DNA from 2 places in the Rhodococcus sp. B7740 genome. Region 1 is predicted to be linked to the other one. Evidence: riboswitches for the same ligand, from Rfam matches in the RefSeq annotation. Region 1 holds a riboswitch; the other holds the start of a gene.
The links. A riboswitch is a leader RNA that binds a small molecule or an ion and turns the genes downstream of it on or off. The one in region 1 is predicted to bind cyclic di-AMP.

Region 1 (8,575 bases):
GAGGAAACGCTGACGGTGGGCTGCGTACTCGGCGTCGAGGGTGTCGCGGGAGACCACCGAGTAGAAATGCGCCTGACCGCCGTCATGCTTCGGCCGGAGCAATCGGCCGAGGCGCTGCGCCTCTTCTTGCCTGGAGCCGAACGTTCCCGAAACCTGAACTGCCACAGAGGCTTCCGGAAGGTCGATCGAGAAGTTCGCCACCTTGCTCACCACGAGCGTCTGGATCTCGCCCTTGCGGAACGCGTCGAACAGCACCTCACGCTCCTTGTTCTTGGTCGAGCCCTGAATGACCGGAGCGTTCAGCGCTTCACCGAGCTCGTTCAACTGATCGAGATACGCGCCGATGACCAACGTCGGAGCGTCCTGATGTTTGGCGAGGATCGACTTCACGACGGCGATCTTGGTGTGCGCCGTCGAGCACAGCTTGTAGCGCTCCTCGGGCTCGGCGACGGCATAGGACATGCGCTCGGCATCGGTGAGGGTGACGCGAACCTCGATGCACTCGGCAGGCGCGATCCAGCCCTGTGCCTCGATGTCCTTCCACGGAGCGTCGTACCGCTTGGGTCCGATCAGCGAGAAGACGTCGCCCTCGCGGCCGTCCTCGCGGACGAGGGTCGCGGTGAGGCCGAGGCGTCGACGGGACTGCAGATCGGCGGTCATGCGGAACACCGGCGCGGGGAGCAGGTGCACCTCGTCGTAGATCACCAATCCCCAGTCGCGGGAATCGAAGAGCTCCAGGTGCTTGTACTCACCCTTGGTGCGACGCGTGATCACCTGATACGTGGCGATTGTCACAGGGCGAATTTCCTTGCGCTCTCCCGAATACTCGCCGATCTCGTCCTCGGTGAGCGAGGTGCGTGCGATGAGTTCGCGCTTCCACTGCCGACCGGCGACGGTGTTGGTGACCAGAATCAGCGTGGTCGCCTTCGCTCGGGCCATCGCGGCTGCGCCGACCATCGTCTTGCCGGCACCACAGGGCAGTACCACCACTCCCGAGCCACCGGCCCAGAACGAATCGGCCGCCATCTCCTGGTAGTCGCGCAACGTCCAGTTGCCGCCCTCGGTGTCGAGCTCGATGGGGTGAGCTTCGCCGTCGACGTAGCCGGCGAGGTCCTCGGCAGGCCAGCCGATCTTGAGCAGCATCTGCTTGACGTGGCCGCGTTCGGACGGATGCACGATCACCGTGTCCTCGTCGACCATCGCGCCGAGCATGGGTGCAATCTTCTTGTGCCGCATCACCTCTGTGAGCACGGCGCGGTCCAGACTGATCAGGACCAGACCGTGTATCGGGCTCTTGACCAACTGCAACCGGCCGTAGCGCGCCATGGTGTCGACGATGTCGACCAGCAGCGGTTGCGGCACCGCGTAACGCGAGAAGTTCACCAGCGCGTCGACCACCTGCTCGGCGTCGTGGCCCGCGGCACGGGCGTTCCACAGGGCCAGCGGGGTGATGCGATAGGTGTGCACGTGCTCGGGGGCACGTTCGAGCTCCGCGAACGGTGCGATGGCCGCCCGCGCTGCGCCCGCGAGTTCGTGATCGACCTCGAGCAACAGCGTTTTGTCGGACTGGACGATCAGCGGGCCGTCGGTCACGGTTCCTCCTAGAGACATCTGCTGCGCCCGAAAGAGCGCAACTTCTCCATTGTCCACAGGTAGGGGCGCGCGTGCACGTGAGCCCGGTCTACTCGACCAGTGCGACCGAGGTGATGCGATGCAGGGTGAAGCGTCGAACCCCACCGGTTGCGGGGTCGAACGCGTCGAGTTGGCCGCCGCCGATGCTGATCGGATCGACGATGCGATGGGTGGCCACGCCCTGGGCGTCGACGTAGCCGATGCTCACGCTCCGTTTGACCTTCGCCGCGGTCTGCAGCAGCGTCATCGTCGCGGTGCTGCTGGCTCGAGATCCGTCGGCGCGCACCACCGCGCCGCCGTTGCCTGCCGCTCTGTCGGCTGCGCGCATTCCACGCACCAACGAACCCAGCTGTTCCTCGGTCGGGACGGCCGGAGTGCGGAACGTCTGGCGCGGCCGCCTGGCCGATACCCTCGACCCGCGGGCACGCAGATCGACGATGGTGCCGGACGAGTCCTCGCCCGCAGGCGCGAATCCCGCTCCGGCCAGGACCGTGAGCACCTCGGCGAGCGGGGCCTGTGAGATCGCGACGGTCGGAGCCAGTGCCCTCAGGGCCAGGGATTCGGCTGCCGGCGACGCCATCACCTCGGCCAGCAGGGCCGGGTCCTCGCATCGAACGAACGACGCGGCGACGCCCGCTCGTAGGCGGCCGTGCCGACGAGCCACGTCGTCGATCAGGTAGGTCAGGGCCTGGGGTACCGGCGTTCGCGAGTGGGTGGCGAACAACGAGTGCAGTTCGGAGGCGGTCAGTCCGACGTCGAGGGCGCGGCGCAGGCTGGTGTCGCTGATCCGATACATCGTGGCTGCGCCCGCGGACTCCACGTCGGCGACCAGTTCGATTCGATCCTGTAGTTCGGGCTCGAGGGGTCCGGGTGCCACCAGGGTGAGGTCGGCCTGCACCAGGACGTAGTCGATGGGCTCGGGCAGCGTCGCGCGCATGTCTGCCTCGGCGTTGCCGTCGTGCAGCAGGGAGCGTCCCGGGGTCGAGATCGCCCCGCGGGCGACGATACCGAGAGCCGTAGCTTCGGCGAGAACATGTCCGACGGGGGTGACGCCGAAGCGTCCCGACCACCGGGGTCGACGCCACGCCAGGGTGCGGGCGAGATCGGCGGGCTGTGCTGCGTGTCCGCTGCCGAGTTCGGCGAGCAACTCGAGAATCATCCGTCGATCCCGGGGTGCGGCCGGGGAGCGGACTTCGTCGGACAGGGCGGCGATGGGCTTGTCGTTGGGGTCACGCATCCCGATGACCCACGGTGCCCGTGGCACTTCGAGCCAGGCGGAGGCGAGGGTGTGCCAGCGGGCGGCGGGGGCCGCGGTGAGCCACGCGTCGACGGCGGGTGTGGGTGCCCAGTAGTCGTCGCCGTTGTCGGACGCAGGCACCGGGTCCGGTGTTCCGCTCGAGATGAGATGGGCGGCGGCCAGCAACTCGACGAGGATGCTCACTCGATCGTCGTCGAGGCCGGTGGCCTTGGTGATCTTGCGGAGCTCGCGCACTCCGAGGCCGCCGGCCTTGAGGGCGGGTGCAGGCGAGGCCGACAACGCCTCGATCACGGCCACGCAGTGTCGGTTCAGCTCCAGTGCCTCTCCCGCGGCAGCGGCGTCGACATCGGCGAGCGAATAGGTGCTGGTGGCGAGCTTGGGTTCGGCGAGCGAGCGTGGATCGGACATCGGTTCGCCGCGCAGGATCTGCCCGACCTGGACGGGAAGCTCGACGGTTTGCTCGTCCAACCAGATCAGTAGGCCTGCGGCGAGCAGCTTCTGGACGGGTCGATCGGGCGGTGTGCCCGGTGCGGCGTCTCGGGTGCGGCCGGTCGGGGACGATCTGGCGAGGGTATCGAGAAGGCTGCGTTCGCCGTCGCCGAGCTCGGCCAGAGCCGCGGTGATGTGTGATTCGGTGAGGTTGTCGACCGGGTCGAGTGCGCGGCCGATACGCCACGGCACCGCGTCCGCCGCGGTGGCGCTGATTCGGAAGCCGGCTGCATCGCCCCACACCAGCAGGCGTTCGCGCAGCTGGGCCAGTGCCCTGTCCACGCTCTTGGCCGGTGCGCGTTTGGCGACCACTGCCAGCAGCGCGGCGCGAGTGACGGGTCGTTCGTACGCTTCCTCGATGGCGAGGATCTCGAGGATCGTCAGGGCCAGGGTGTCGAGGGTGTCCGCGGTGTGCAGGATCGATCGGCGCTGCTCGGCCCGTCCGGCCAGCACGGCCAGGGATGCGGGCGGCGGCGCGGTCAGATCCGGACGCAGCGACATGGCCTTGATCAGCTCGGCGTCGCTGCGAGCTGCGATCCATTGCGGCAGATCAGGAGCCGTGTCGGTGTGTCGGTGCGCAGTCGTGTCGGTCATCGTCTATCAGATTAGAGACCTGGGCTGGTGCTCGCCGCAGGGCAGGTGTCAAAATGGGCCCATGGTGAACAAGTCGAAGAAGCCCTACGTCGATCCAGGCTGGCCGGACACCGCTCGCGGTGACCACGCGGTGACCGAACTCTCGTCCGCTCGATCGGGTGGCTTGTCACCCTTCGGTGAGGACACCGAGTTCCCGCTGCCCGTCGAAGACCTGCCCTACGCCCACCCGGTGACCGTGGTCAATCGCTGATTGCGGACCTCGAACACGAAAAAGCCCCCGACGATCGTCGGGGGCTTTTCTCGTACGAGCTCGAACTGCCGTGCAGCCTACTGGGGCAGGAATGCCTTGTTGGCCTGGTAGAAGTTCACGATCTGCGGATCGAGCTGGATGCCCTGAGCCGCGTTCTGCACGAACGCTGCGATCTGCGGATCGTTGGTGATGTTCTGGACGGCGGTGACGATGCCTTCGACGACCTCGGCCGAGCTGTCCACGGCCGGGATGGACGTGAGGTCGGGGAGAGCGGGAACCTCCGGTGCCTTCGGGGTGACCGGAACGCTGCGCTCGGTGGGCGCGCTGTTCAGGCCGAGGCTCGAGGAGCAGGACGGCCATGCGCCCCAGCCCTGCGAGTCGAGGACCTTCTCCGCCACTGCGATCTGCTCTTCGCGGCTGGCCTGGTTGGCCGTGGCGGCGTACTGCTGGCCGCCGTGTGCGTTCCAGGTGCTGGGGGAGAACTGCAGCCCGCCCTGGTAGCCGTTGCCGGTGTTGATGCCCCAATTGCCGCCGGCTTCACACTGTGCCAGGCGGTCCCAGTCGGAATCCGGTGCCGCGTTGGCGGTGCCGGTGAAGGCGATGCTCGCGGTGCCCATGATGGCTCCGGTGACTGCCACCTTCGCGACGGTCTTGCCAGTGGTGCTCGGCTTGCGATGACGTCCGCTCATACGAGTTGAAATCCTCTCCACACGCGCCTGCGAGGTCAGCTGTCGGGTTCGGGCTGAGAGGTAGCCCGGCCTTTTCGCTCACTCCTCGGAATGAGCAATTGGGCTTAACCCCAAGGGAAGTCGGGGCGGCTTCGTGAGCCGCTACAACTTCCCGGTTGTCCGTGGAGGACGTGGGTCCCCCGTCCTCGTCCCCTGGGTGATCGTCGAGGGTGTTCCGGTTCCCGCGGGACGAGGTTTGGCGCTGCGGGCCGGAATTCGGCCGAACTTTCCGGCCGCTGCTGACCGTACTGAAATTCCCGCCTTACGTCACTATTTGGTAACTGTCGATTTCGGGGCGTCGTCGAGAGCGCATTTCGTACCTGTTTCGGGTCTCTCGAGTCGGCCCAGCTAGTGGACGTGCCGGGCATTGAACCCCTGTCCGTTGCCTGTCCGTTACCCGAGCGTGATGTGATGGAAGTCACATCGGCGTCGCCTCGTTCGAGAGGTCACCGAACGGCAACGATGTCCTTGCCGAGGGGCATGAGGGATACGGGAATCATCTTGAGGTTCGCGATCGCCAGCGGGATGCCGATGATGGTGATCGCCATCGCGAGCGCAGTGAGCACGTGAGTCAGGGCCAGCCACCAACCGGCCAGAATCAGCCAGAGCACGTTCCCGATGAGCGCGCCCGATCCGGACCCCGGCTTGTCGACGATCGTCGACCCGAACGGCCACAGCGCGTAGACGCCGATGCGGAACGACGCGATCCCGAACGGGATCGTCACGATGAGGATGCACAGCAGCAGTCCGGCGAGGAAGTAGCCGAGCGCCAGCCACAGGCCGCCGAAGACCAGCCAGATGATGTTCAGAATCAATCGCATGGTCAGCGCGCCCGTCGTCCGGATGCCAGCGCGTACACCAGGGCCAGCAGGAAGCCGGTCGGCGCGGAGAACATGGCCGTCAGATACAGCCCCAGTGGGGGCTTGGCGTCGGAGAAGATCGGAAACATCAGGATCGCGACGATGGCGACGAGGCCGATCGCGAACAGGGTCAGCGCGATGCGCAGCAGGGCGGTGCTGCTCTTACGGGTCGTTGTGTCCACGTACCCCACGGTAGTGCGAAGCGGGGCGCTGTGAGGAGCACGGTGCGGGAACAAGTCGAATGCTCTATCCGGGCTCACCGCGCTAGACTGAAGTATTCGCGTCCTACGTTCTCGTGGGGCGCGAAACTTGTGCGGGCCGACCATCGGTCCCACGAACAACGCAACTATCGACAGCAACAGATGAACGGGTGAGCTCAGTGCCGACCGGCAAGGTGAAGTGGTACGACGTCGACAAGGGATTCGGATTCCTCTCGCAGGAGGAAGGCGAGGACGTCTACGTGCGTTCCTCGGCGCTGCCCGAGGGCGTCGAAGGCCTCAAAGCCGGCCAGCGGGTCGAGTTCGGGATGGCCGCGGGCCGCCGCGGGCCGCAGGCACTGAGCCTGAAGGTCCTCGAGCCCGCACCGTCGGTGCGTCAGAACACCGGCAGCACCCGCCGCGAACCCGTCGAGCGCAAGCACACTCCCGACGAACTGCACGGGATGGTCGAGGACATGATCACGCTGCTCGAAGCGACCGTGCAGCCCGAGCTCCGCAAGGGCAAGTACCCGGACCGCAAGATCGCGCAGCGCATCTCCGAGGTGGTCCGGGCCGTCGCCCGCGAGCTGGACAGCTGATCCCGGGGAGGAACTACGGGCGCGTGCCGATCGACCAGATGGCGTGGCTGACGAAGCCCTCCTGATTGGTGTCGGTGTCGATGATGCCGGTGGGCAGACGAATTTCGATACCCAGCAGGGTCCGGTCGCTGTCGTCCGTGGTGGGCACCGTGACGCTGAGCCTGGTTCCGGGTTCGTTGAACTCGCTGTCCTCGACGACGTTCCCGCTGTCGTCGCCGTAGACACGGGCCAGCACCCACGGCGCCGAGTAGACGGCCTCGGGGAGTGAGAGCTGCACCGTCGGGGCCTTGCCGACCTCGATTTCGGTCGTCTCGCCGACATTGGTGCACAGCGGGTCGGTGACGGCGCAGTACAGGTACGGCTCCACCTCGACGGCCCGGCCGTTGGCGTAGGCGGAGACGGTCGGTTCCTTCTCCGGTGCGTTCCCGATCAACAGTGCGAGGACCGCGACGAACGCAGCGGCGACGACGAACAGACCAGCGACGGTCAGGGCGGCGATCTTCTTGGTACGGGGAGCGAGATTCACTTGGTCACGTTTTCGCCGAAGGAACCGTCGGACACTTCTTGTTCGACGTGGTCGGGGCGGTTGCCGCCGAAGCCGGGCAGAAGCGATCTGCCGCGGTAGGTGAGGAATGTCTGCACGAGCCCGATCGTAAGCAACACCGACACCACCGTGAAACCGAGCCAGTACTCGGTGGGGAGCAGGACGCCGAGCGTGCCGCCGAGGACCCAGCACAGCTGCATGACGGTTTCCGAGCGGCCGAATCCCGACGCGATCGATTCCGGCGGCAGGTCGGCCTGCAGCGATGCGTCGAGGGAGACCTTGGCGAGTGCGCTGGCGCTCGACGCGACGAGCGCGGCCACCGCCGCGGTCAGCAGGCTGTCGGTGATGGCAGCGACCACGGCCACCACGGTCACGGCGATGGTGCACCGCAGGACGACCAGGGACGGCCGACCGAGCTTGATCCTGGCACCGAGCGCGTTGCCCGAGAAGTTGCCGAGACCGGCGGCGGCCCCGACGAGTCCGAGCATCGCAGCCTGCTGAAGCGGCTCGTGTTCGGTACGGGACTTGGCAACGAACGCGATGTAGAGCGTGAGGAACCCGGTGAGAACCCGGATGGTGCCGTTGCCCCACAGACCGACGATGACCGCGCGGCCGAGGGGCTGTCTGCGGTTCTTGGTGCTGCTCGACGTCGGCGGGGCCGAGACCGTGCGGCGGAGGTTCTCGGTCGGGGCACCGCTTCCGGCGTAATCGCGTCCACCGTGCTGATCGGCGTGGTAGCTCAGGGTCGCGGGCACTTCGCCCTCGGTGATCTCGACCCAGGACGGGATGCGCATGCTCAGATACGCGCCGAGCACGGTGATCGCGGCGACGAACCACAGGGCTCCCGGTGAACCTGCGACGAACGCGATGCCGCCGGCGAGCGCCCCGGCAGCGATGGTGCCGCCGAGCAGACCGAACACCGTCAGACGGGAGTTGACGCGAACGAGGTCGATCTCCGGCGGCAGTACTCGCGGCGTCACCGCGCTCTTGAGCACCGCAAAGGACTTGCTCAGGACGAGCATGCCGAGCGCGGCCGGATACAACACCCAGCTGTCGAAGTTGAACACCAGCACCACCGCCAACACGGTGCGCAACCCGAAAGAGGTGGCCAGCGCGATGCGACGGCCGTGCTGCAATCGGTCGAGCAGTGGCCCGATGAGCGGCGCGATCAGCGCGAACGGTGCGATGGTGATGACGAGATACAGCGCGACCTTGGTCTTGTCCTCACCGGTGGCAGCCGAGAAGAAGAGCGTGTTGGCCAATGCGATCGCCAGGGCGGCGTCCGAAGCGAAGTTCGCCATGGTGGCGTACGTGAGTGCGGTCAAACCGGACTTGTCGGCACCGTCCGCCTTCGCGGCTCGCTGGAAGGACGCGATGCCCTTGCCGGTCAGCTCGCGGCCGCGCATGGCGGCGACGCGGGTGAC
Region 2 (8,575 bases), 2.0 Mb from region 1:
CGGTGAGCTGACTCCCACCATGAAGCTCAAGCGCAACGTCATCACCGCCGCCTACGCCGACGAGATCGAATCGATCTACGCCCGGTAGGTGCACCGCATCGCGATGACGCGCGTCAGATCAGCGACCGCAGCTTCTCGGTCAGCACGTCCCAGCGCCATTCCGCGTCCACCCACGCGCGGCCGGCATTGCCCATCTGCGTTGCCAGCGTGCGATCGGACAGGATTCGCACGATCGCGTCCGTGATCTCCGAGACCGACGTCCCATCGACGACGACACCGGTCTTGTTGTGCTGCACCGCTTCCGGCGCTCCCCCGGACATGCCCGCGACGACCGGTACGCCGCAGGACGACGCTTCGAGGTAGACGATGCCGAGACCTTCGACATCGAGACCGGCACCTCGGGTGCGGCTCGGCATCGCGAACACGTCGGCGATGGTGTGGTGGGCGGCGAGCTCCGCCGACGGCACGGTGCCGGTGAACACCACGTGTTGCTCCATTCCGGTGGATCGAACGAGCTCGCGCAGGGTCTTCTCGTAGGGTCCGCCGCCGACGATGACCAGGACCGCTCCGTCGACGGCCCGGCGGATCCCCGGAAGCGCGCGGATCAGGAAATCCTGACCCTTGCGCGGAACGAGCCGGGACAGGCACAGAACGGTGGGGCGATCACCGAGGCCGTAGCGCGCGCGAAGTTCCGCTCGCGCCGCGTCGTCGGGCACGAAGCGATCGGTGTCGACACCGGGCGGTAGATGTTCGAGGGCGGCAGTCCGCCCGAACGCCGAGCTGAAGCGCCCCCGGGTGTACTTGCTGACGTAGGTCACCACGTCGGTGTTCTCGCCGATCGTGCGCAGGGTCGCACGCCCGCCCGGCACCATCGACCAACCGACCTCGTGACCGTGCGTACTGGCCACGATGCGATCGGCCCCGGCCTTGCGCAGGTACGACGACATCACCGCCAACGGAGCCGACGCACCGAACCACACGGAATCGCAGCCTCGGGACTTCAGGATTCGAGCTGCACGACGCGCGACGAGCGGAGTCGGCAACATCAGGGTCGTCGGATGCCTGATCACCTCGAAAGGCTGCGCGGCATCGAACTTCTCGTGCGAGTCGCCCCGCCACCGCGGTGCGTACACCACCAGCTCGTCGGCCGGCAGTTGCGAGGCGAAGCTGTGGAGATAGGACTGAATACCACCCGGGCGAGGAGGAAAGTCGTTCGTCACGAGCAGAGTACGACGCATGGCGACAACCGTAGCGCCCCGTCTCAGCCGGCCTGGCGAGCCACCCAGTCGCCCCACGAGGCGACGAACTGTGCGCGGCTCGTTCCCAACACCGACGCGAAGGCAGAATCGGTGGAGCTGTCGGAGGCGAGCGACTCGTACAGGGTGCGCAGCCTCGACTCCCCGAATCCGTCGGCCACGAATGCGAACACCGACCACGCCGATTCGTAGGCCACACTCGATCTGGCCCCGCCTGCACCGAAGTCCTCGTTCTTGGGCAGCACCGTCGGAGGCCCGCCCGCCGCCACGATCGCCGCGAGAGTGGGGGCGAGTTGCACGAACTCGGCACCGGAATTTCGATACCCGGAATAGTCGGCGAACCCTTCCGACACCCACAACTCGGTACCGTCGGACGTCTTCGCCCTCGCCGCCACGTGGGTCAACTCGTGGCGCAGAACCGAGCGCACGGTGAAGGGCGTCAACCGCGTCGCGGCGTCGGGACCGAACACCACACGCTGACCCGTCGGACGGGAACCGTCGCCCACCACCGCGTCGGACACCGTCACTGCGGCCACCTCGGTGGACGGCGCGGATCCCGTCAGTTCGGCGAACTCCTCCGCGGAGGACGCGACGAACACCAGCCCGTCGCGCGCCCAATCGTCCCCCCAGAAGTCGGTGACGGCCGCGGTTGCCGACGGAAGTTCGGCGGCCAGGCTCTCGACGAACTGCTCGCGGTCCGGATGCCCCATGACCACCGATGTCCCGGCTGCGGTGGGCACCGAGCGCACCTTCAAGGGCCCGAAATCCCACGGCCCACGCCAGGTGTGGCGTCGGTATTCGGTCAGGTCCGCGTCGTCGACCAGCCGCCATCGACCGTCCCGCTCGGCTACGACCAATGAGACCGGCCGACGCGTCGGCGACGCGTCCGGCCCGGCGACCGCGTACTTCAGATACACCGACGGTGCCCAGACGTCGGTCGAATCCAGCGCCTCGGCGATCTGCGGCGGCACCGGAGTTTCGGGCTCGTCACCCAACTCGTAGTCGAACTCGGAGAAGGGCACGCCCGGCACCACGGCGGCCCGGCGCACCTGCGCCTCCACGAAGTCGGGGGCGGCCAGAGGATCCATCGACTCCCGCAGTGCATCGAGATCGCCGGAGCGAACCGCACGGGCCCACGAGTCCAGGAGAACGGTCACCTCGGCGCGACGCTGCTGATCGTAGGTCGGTGGGTTTCCCGCGACTGTGGAGTCGGCAGTACCTGCGCTGGACGTGCTGTCGAATCGGTGAACAAGAACGACCGAGACGGCCACCGCGGCCACGAGCACGACCGCGAGCAACCGCACTCGCAGCGATCGGGCGAGAACACTCAATCCGGAGCGCCGGTTCGAGCCACTCATGCAGGCGTTCGTCGATCGTCGAGGCGCACCTCAGTATCGACGCGCCCCGTAGTACGGGAACGATGCCATCGACTGAACCTTCACAGGAACACCGAAGGTGGAGGCATGGAGCACGTTGCCGTTCCCGGCATAGATCCCGACGTGAGAGATGTCCGGGTAGAACAGGACGACGTCGCCCGGCTGGAGATCCTTCTGATCCACCGGCGTTCCGCCCGCTGCCTGCGCCTGACTCGACCGCGGCAATGTCTTGCCCACCTGCTTGTAGGCCCACACGACCAAACCCGAGCAGTCGAAGCCGTCCGGACCGGTGCCGCCCCAGACATACGGCTTGCCGATCTGCGTCAGGCCGGCCTGCAACGCACTGGCACCCGATCCCGGCGTCAGATTCTGCAGAATGGTGGTGGGATCGAATCCTTCGGGCAGGGCCGATCCGGCCAGAGCCAACTGCTCGGAGGACGAGAGTGCACTGTAGGCAGCCATGACCTCGGCTATCTGACCCTGCAGCTCACTCTGCTTGGCCTGAAGGTCGTCGCTGACGGCCTTGGCCTGTTCGGCCGCGACACGTGCCTGGTCTGCGGCCGTCGTTGCGGCCTGCTCGGCCGTCACGGCATCCGAGCTCGCCTGCTTGAATCGAGCGACCTGGTCGGCGGTATCGGCAGAGATCACGTCCAGTGCAGACATCTGGTCGAGCAACTGTTGCGGCGAATCGCTGACCATCACGGCGAACAGTCGATTGGTCCGCGCACCCTGGTAATTGACGTTGGCGACCTTGTCCATGGCCGGTTTGAGCTGCGCCAACTGCGCCTGCGCTGCGTCCAGAGCGGCACGACTCCGGTCGACGGCGACCTGTGCGTCGAGTTGCTGCTGGTTCTTGGCGTCGAGATCGATCTGCGCGTTGTGCAGAGCTTCGTTGGTTTGCTCGGACTGGCGAGAGAGCTCGGCGAGTTCGGTCTGCGCATCGGACGCCGAGTCGAATCCCGGTTGCGCGGTCGCCGTCGTCATCGGGACCACGACCATGCACGCGGTCAGTGCGACAGCAACCACCGAGTTGCGGGCCAGCCGCAACGCTCGGGTAGATCTCGATAGGGCCACGGAAAGCGACTCTCCGTCCTCACACGTGTTGCCTCGAGCGAGGCAACGGTTGGAAAAGTGGACCGAAACCGAACCATACCCATGCTCTTGCGGGCGCGGACGTGAACACGGCCCGAAATCGATGGGGATTCGAGGTGACAGGTCACAAAGTAAACATCGACCAGGTCTCGATCAGATTACGAACTAGGGGCTTCCCTGTCCACCGGACCGGCGTGTCGCGCGGCCGGTGTCCGGATACGACGACAGGGCCGAGCCGATGGACGGCTCGACCCTGTCGGTCGATCACAGCGGACGTCGCTCGCTCGAATCAGTAACGGCGAGCACCGTCGAACGGCATCGAGGCAAGCGGAGCAACCTTGACCGGAACGCCGGAGGTGGATGCATGCACGACATTGCCGTTGCCGACGTAGATGCCCGAGTGCGAGCCGCCGTAGAACGACACGACGTCGCCGGGAACCAGGCTGTCGCGCGAGACCGGAGTGCCCGCGGCCGCCTGGTCGTAGCTGGTACGGGGCAGGCTGATGCCGGCCTGCTTGTACGCCCACTGGACGAGGCCCGAGCAGTCGAACGAATCCGGACCCGAAGCGCCGTACACGTACGGTGCTCCGATCTTGGACTCTGCGGCCTGAACGGCCTTTGCTGCCGGGGTGACCTGGGGTGCCAACGGCGCACCCGGTGCAGGCACACCCGGGATGTTGAGGGGAGGGAGGCCCGGGATGTCAGGAATCTCGAAGGTTCCGACGCCGGGAATGGTGAGGGGGGCCGCCATTGCGGGTGCAGCGGGAAGGATGACCACGCCTGCAGTGAGCGCTCCGGCTACGAGGACTCGCCGCAATGATCGGTTGGAAAGTTGTGACGCCACGAAAGATGGTGCTCCGTTTCTTCCTATCGTCCGCCGACCGAGTTAGCTGACGGGTTCGGGCTGGGAAGAGCAGCCCTACCCACCGGCCACCGTGTGGTGGCTCAGCGGGATTCACCCCAGTAGATATCGGGTTCCCGGTACGAACACTCTCGCGAGTGAACGATTAGGCGGTGACTTGCGACGCCACTCCGGTTTGGACTGGCGAGACTCCGCAAGGTCTCAGGAAGGTTACGAAATGGCATACCCCCGTGTCGACCCCAACTCGCCGAGGCGAGCGGATTCGGCTCGATTCTCGCTAGCCGGCGCGCTGATCCCCCGGTGTGTCACGAGTCGATAACAACGGAACCTCGGCGGTGTCGTCATCGTTCACAACGAGCTTGAGTGCGGGCACGAGGCCGACATCGGCGAGCACACCCATGGCACCGAGTTCTTCCTGCTCGAGAGTGATACGAGACGGCGGCCCGACCCACCGGCCGTCCGATCTCGACGGCATCCCCGGAGCCCCCAGAAGCACCGTCACGACGCAGTCCGCGCAGGCGATGTCACGGACCAGGCAGTCACTGCAGTCGATGATCATTGTGATCCTTGTCTCTTTGCGGTTTCCGGCGGCCGAATCGGCCGACGAAGCGAAAGATAGCGACGGGCACCGACAGGTTTCGTGACACGGCGACGTTCGACGGCACCATGAACGTTCTTGTCGGGGGTCGGCCCTAACGTCGTCGCGGTGAGCCTGCCCATCCAGCTGACGTTCGACGAACTCGACACCCCGCTGCACGAGACCACGTTCGTCGTCGTCGACCTCGAGACCACCGGCGGGAGCGCGGACACCGAGGCCATCACCGAAATCGGGGCGGTCAAGGTACGAGGCGGCGAAATTCTCGGCGAATTCGCCACCCTGATCGACCCGGGCAGATCCATCCCGCCGTACATCGTGGAACTGACCGGCATCACATCGGCGATGCTCATCGGCGCGCCGCGCATCGAACGGGTTCTTCCCGGTTTCCTCGAGTTCGCACGCGGTTCGGTGCTGGTGGCGCACAACGCCGGCTTCGACACGGGATTCCTCAGAGCCGCCGCCAGTCGTCTCGACATCGCATGGCCGCGGTTCCAGGTGCTGTGCACGGTCAAGCTGGCTCGACGAGTTCTGACGCGCGACGAGGCACCTTCGGTGAAGCTGTCGGCGCTCTCCACACTGTTCCGATCCGGTACCAGGCCCACCCACCGCGCGCTCGACGACGCCCGAGCGACCGTCGACGTTCTGCACGGACTCATCGAACGGGTGGGCAATCAGGGGGTTCACAGCTACGCCGAGTTGGTCGACTACCTACCCGCGGTGTCGGCCGGCCAGCGCGCCAAACGCGGGCTGGCTGCTCACCTTCCCGGTACGCCCGGCGTCTATCTGTTCCGCGGCCCGTCCGACGAGGTGCTGTACGTCGGTACGTCCAACAACCTCAAGCGGCGTGTGCGCAACTACTTCACCGGTTCGGAGACGAGAGGCCGGATGAAGGAGATGGTCGCACTGGCGACTCGCGTCGACCACGTCGAGTGTGCGCACGCGCTCGAAGCCGGGGTCCGCGAGTTACGTCTGCTCTCGGCGCACGTCCCGCCGTACAACCGCCGCTCGAAGTTCCCCAGGAAGGGGTGGTGGATCACCCTGACCGACGAGGCGTTCCCCCGCCTGTCGATCGTCCGCACACCGACACCGAACAGTCTCGGACCGTTCTCGGTTCGCGGCGACGCCGCAGAGGCCGCTGCGCTCGTCGCCGAGTTCTGCCGCCTGCGAACCTGCACTCGCCGACTCGCGCGCTCGGTTCGACACGGCGACCAGTGCCCGGCAACAGACGTCGGAGGCTGCCCTGCGGCACTGTGCGGCCCGTTGACGGCCGACGAGTACTCGGACGCCCCGAGGCAGTTTCTCGCGCTCGTGTGCGGTCAGGACGATGCCGTGCTGTACTCCATGCGCCGCCGCGTCGCCGAGCTCGCGGACAAGGAGCTGTTCGAGACGGCCGCTCGTCTGCGTGATCGAATCGCGATCACCGTCGATGCACTACGCAGGATGCACCGATCGGCGGCGGTGGCCGCCATTGCCGAACTCGTTGCGGCGAAACGAACGGCCGACGGCGGGTGGGAGTTGATCGTGGTGCGCTTCGGCCGTCTGGCCGGCGCTGCCGTCGCACCGCGCGGAGTGCATCCGATGCCTGTCGTCGATGCCATCACCGCGTCGGCCGAAACGGTGCTGCCCGATACGACGCCGCTTCGCGGTGCGCCGCCGGAAGAAGTGGGACTGATCGCGGCGTGGTTGCGCACGGACGGAGTCCGGATCGTGCGCACGAGCAGCGGGTACTGCAGCCCGGCACGGTCGGCGGGTTCGTGGGAGTCGTGGTGTCGGACGGCGAGAGAAGCAGCGAGGGCAGGAGTGGAGCCTGCGGAACGACCGTTCAAGGCAGGAGTGGAGCCTGCGGAACGGCTTTCGGGATATGGCAGCCATTAGGGTTTGGGGGTAGCTCGCGTCGGATACCGAGCTCGAGATGCTGGAGGAGCACAGATGATCAATGCCATCGTCTTGATCGACGCCGAGGCCGATCTGATTCCGGAGGCGGCGCAGGCCGTGGCCGATGTCGACGGGGTGTCGGAGGTCTATTCGTGTGCTGGGGATGTCGATTTGATCGCCATCGTCAAGGTTCGCGATCATGCTTCGATCGCAGAGGTCATCACCAAGCACATCAATCGAGTGAGGGGTGTGCGCAGCACCACCACTCACATTGCGTTCCAGTCCTATTCGAGTGCCGATGTCGATGCGGGGTTCTCGATAGGCGAATAGGTGCGTTCGGTGTCAGTCGGCGAGTTCGGTGGTGCATCGACCCCAGTCGGCGAGTAGCTGTGCTGCCGCGCCTGAATCGACTGTCTTTGCGGCAGTGACCAATCCGGCTTCGATCCGGGCGTGGAGGTCGTCGGATACGCCGTGGTGCGCTGCCATTGCTGCGGCAGCGTTGAGCAGTACTGCGTCGCGGACGGGGCCGTGTTCACCGGCGAACACTCGGTGCGCCACGGCCGCGTTGAATTCTGCGTCTCCGCCTCTGAGTGCTTCGATGGGCGCTCGGGCGATTCCGTAGTCGACCGGGTCGATGGTCTCGACCGTGACGGCCCCGTCGGACACCACGTGCACGGTGGTCGTGGTGGACAGGGTGATCTCGTCGAGGCCGTCGTCACCGCGCACGACGAGCACCGAACTGCCGCGTTGGGCGAATACGCCCGCGACGACGGGGACAAGATTCTCGAAGGCGCAGCCGATCAGTCCGGCGCGGGGGCGGCCGGGGTTGGTCAGCGGGCCCAGCACATTGAACGCCGTCGGGATCCCGATCTCCTTGCGAGCGGGACCGGAGAAACGCAGCGCGGGGTGATGGATCGGGGCGAAGCAGAACCCGATACCGACCTGCTCGACGCTCGACGCGACTCCGGCAGCGCCCAGGTTCACGTGCACTCCCAGCGCTTCGAGCACATCGGTCGTTCCGCTCTTGGACGACGCTGCGCGGTTGCCGTGTTTGACCACTCGTACACCACTGGCGGCGACGACGATGGCGGCCATCGTGGAGATGTTCACGGTGTCTGCTCCGTCACCGCCGGTTCCGACGACGTCGACGGCGTCACGGTCGGTCTCGACGAGAAGGGCGTGCGAGAGCATCGACTCGGCGAGACCTTCCAGTTCCGCAGGCGTCGGGCCCTTCATCTTCAGCGCCACCCCGAAGGCGGCGATCTGCGCGGCTGTGGCGTTGTCGGACATGATCTCGTCCATCACCCAACCGGTGTCGGCGCTCGACAGGTCGGAGTACGTGGTCAACGCTCCGAGAATTCGACGCCACGTTCGCGGCTGCTCGTCACTGGTCGGTGCGGTCATGGTGGTTGTGCCGTGCCCTTCTGCCGTCGATGCCCGTACGGTGCGGTGGAAGCTTAGCCAGAGGCTGCGCCGGGCTGCGCAGGCTGCAGTGCGTCCCACCCGAGTACCGCTC

Region 2: linked by a shared signal. The riboswitch ahead of NY08_RS03220 (C40 family peptidase) and the one ahead of NY08_RS12250 (resuscitation-promoting factor Rpf1 domain-containing protein) in region 1 are both predicted to bind cyclic di-AMP.

Annotation. Positions count from the first base shown of each region.
Region 1 is NZ_CP010797.1:2,656,526-2,665,100, reverse strand. Features, by position in the region: gene NY08_RS12265 (DNA repair helicase XPB) at 1-1,593, opposite strand, end outside; gene NY08_RS12260 (helicase-associated domain-containing protein) at 1,682-3,973, opposite strand; gene NY08_RS12255 (hypothetical protein) at 4,035-4,223, shown strand; gene NY08_RS12250 (resuscitation-promoting factor Rpf1 domain-containing protein) at 4,301-4,912, opposite strand; cyclic di-AMP (ydaO/yuaA leader) riboswitch at 4,921-5,121, opposite strand; gene NY08_RS12245 (YccF domain-containing protein) at 5,398-5,772, opposite strand; gene NY08_RS12240 (hypothetical protein) at 5,775-5,993, opposite strand; gene NY08_RS12235 (cold-shock protein) at 6,191-6,607, shown strand; gene NY08_RS12230 (DUF2771 domain-containing protein) at 6,621-7,133, opposite strand; gene NY08_RS12225 (MFS transporter) at 7,130-8,575, opposite strand, start outside.
Region 2 is NZ_CP010797.1:678,846-687,420, reverse strand. Features, by position in the region: gene NY08_RS03240 (AMP-dependent synthetase/ligase) at 1-88, shown strand, start outside; gene NY08_RS03235 (glycosyltransferase family 4 protein) at 114-1,238, opposite strand; gene NY08_RS03230 (hypothetical protein) at 1,262-2,614, opposite strand; gene NY08_RS03225 (NlpC/P60 family protein) at 2,645-3,631, opposite strand; gene NY08_RS03220 (C40 family peptidase) at 4,014-4,568, opposite strand; cyclic di-AMP (ydaO/yuaA leader) riboswitch at 4,585-4,748, opposite strand; gene NY08_RS03215 (hypothetical protein) at 4,864-5,145, opposite strand; gene NY08_RS03210 (DEDD exonuclease domain-containing protein) at 5,293-7,059, shown strand; gene NY08_RS03205 (Lrp/AsnC family transcriptional regulator) at 7,114-7,389, shown strand; gene trpD (anthranilate phosphoribosyltransferase) at 7,402-8,463, opposite strand; gene NY08_RS03195 (hypothetical protein) at 8,517-8,575, opposite strand, start outside.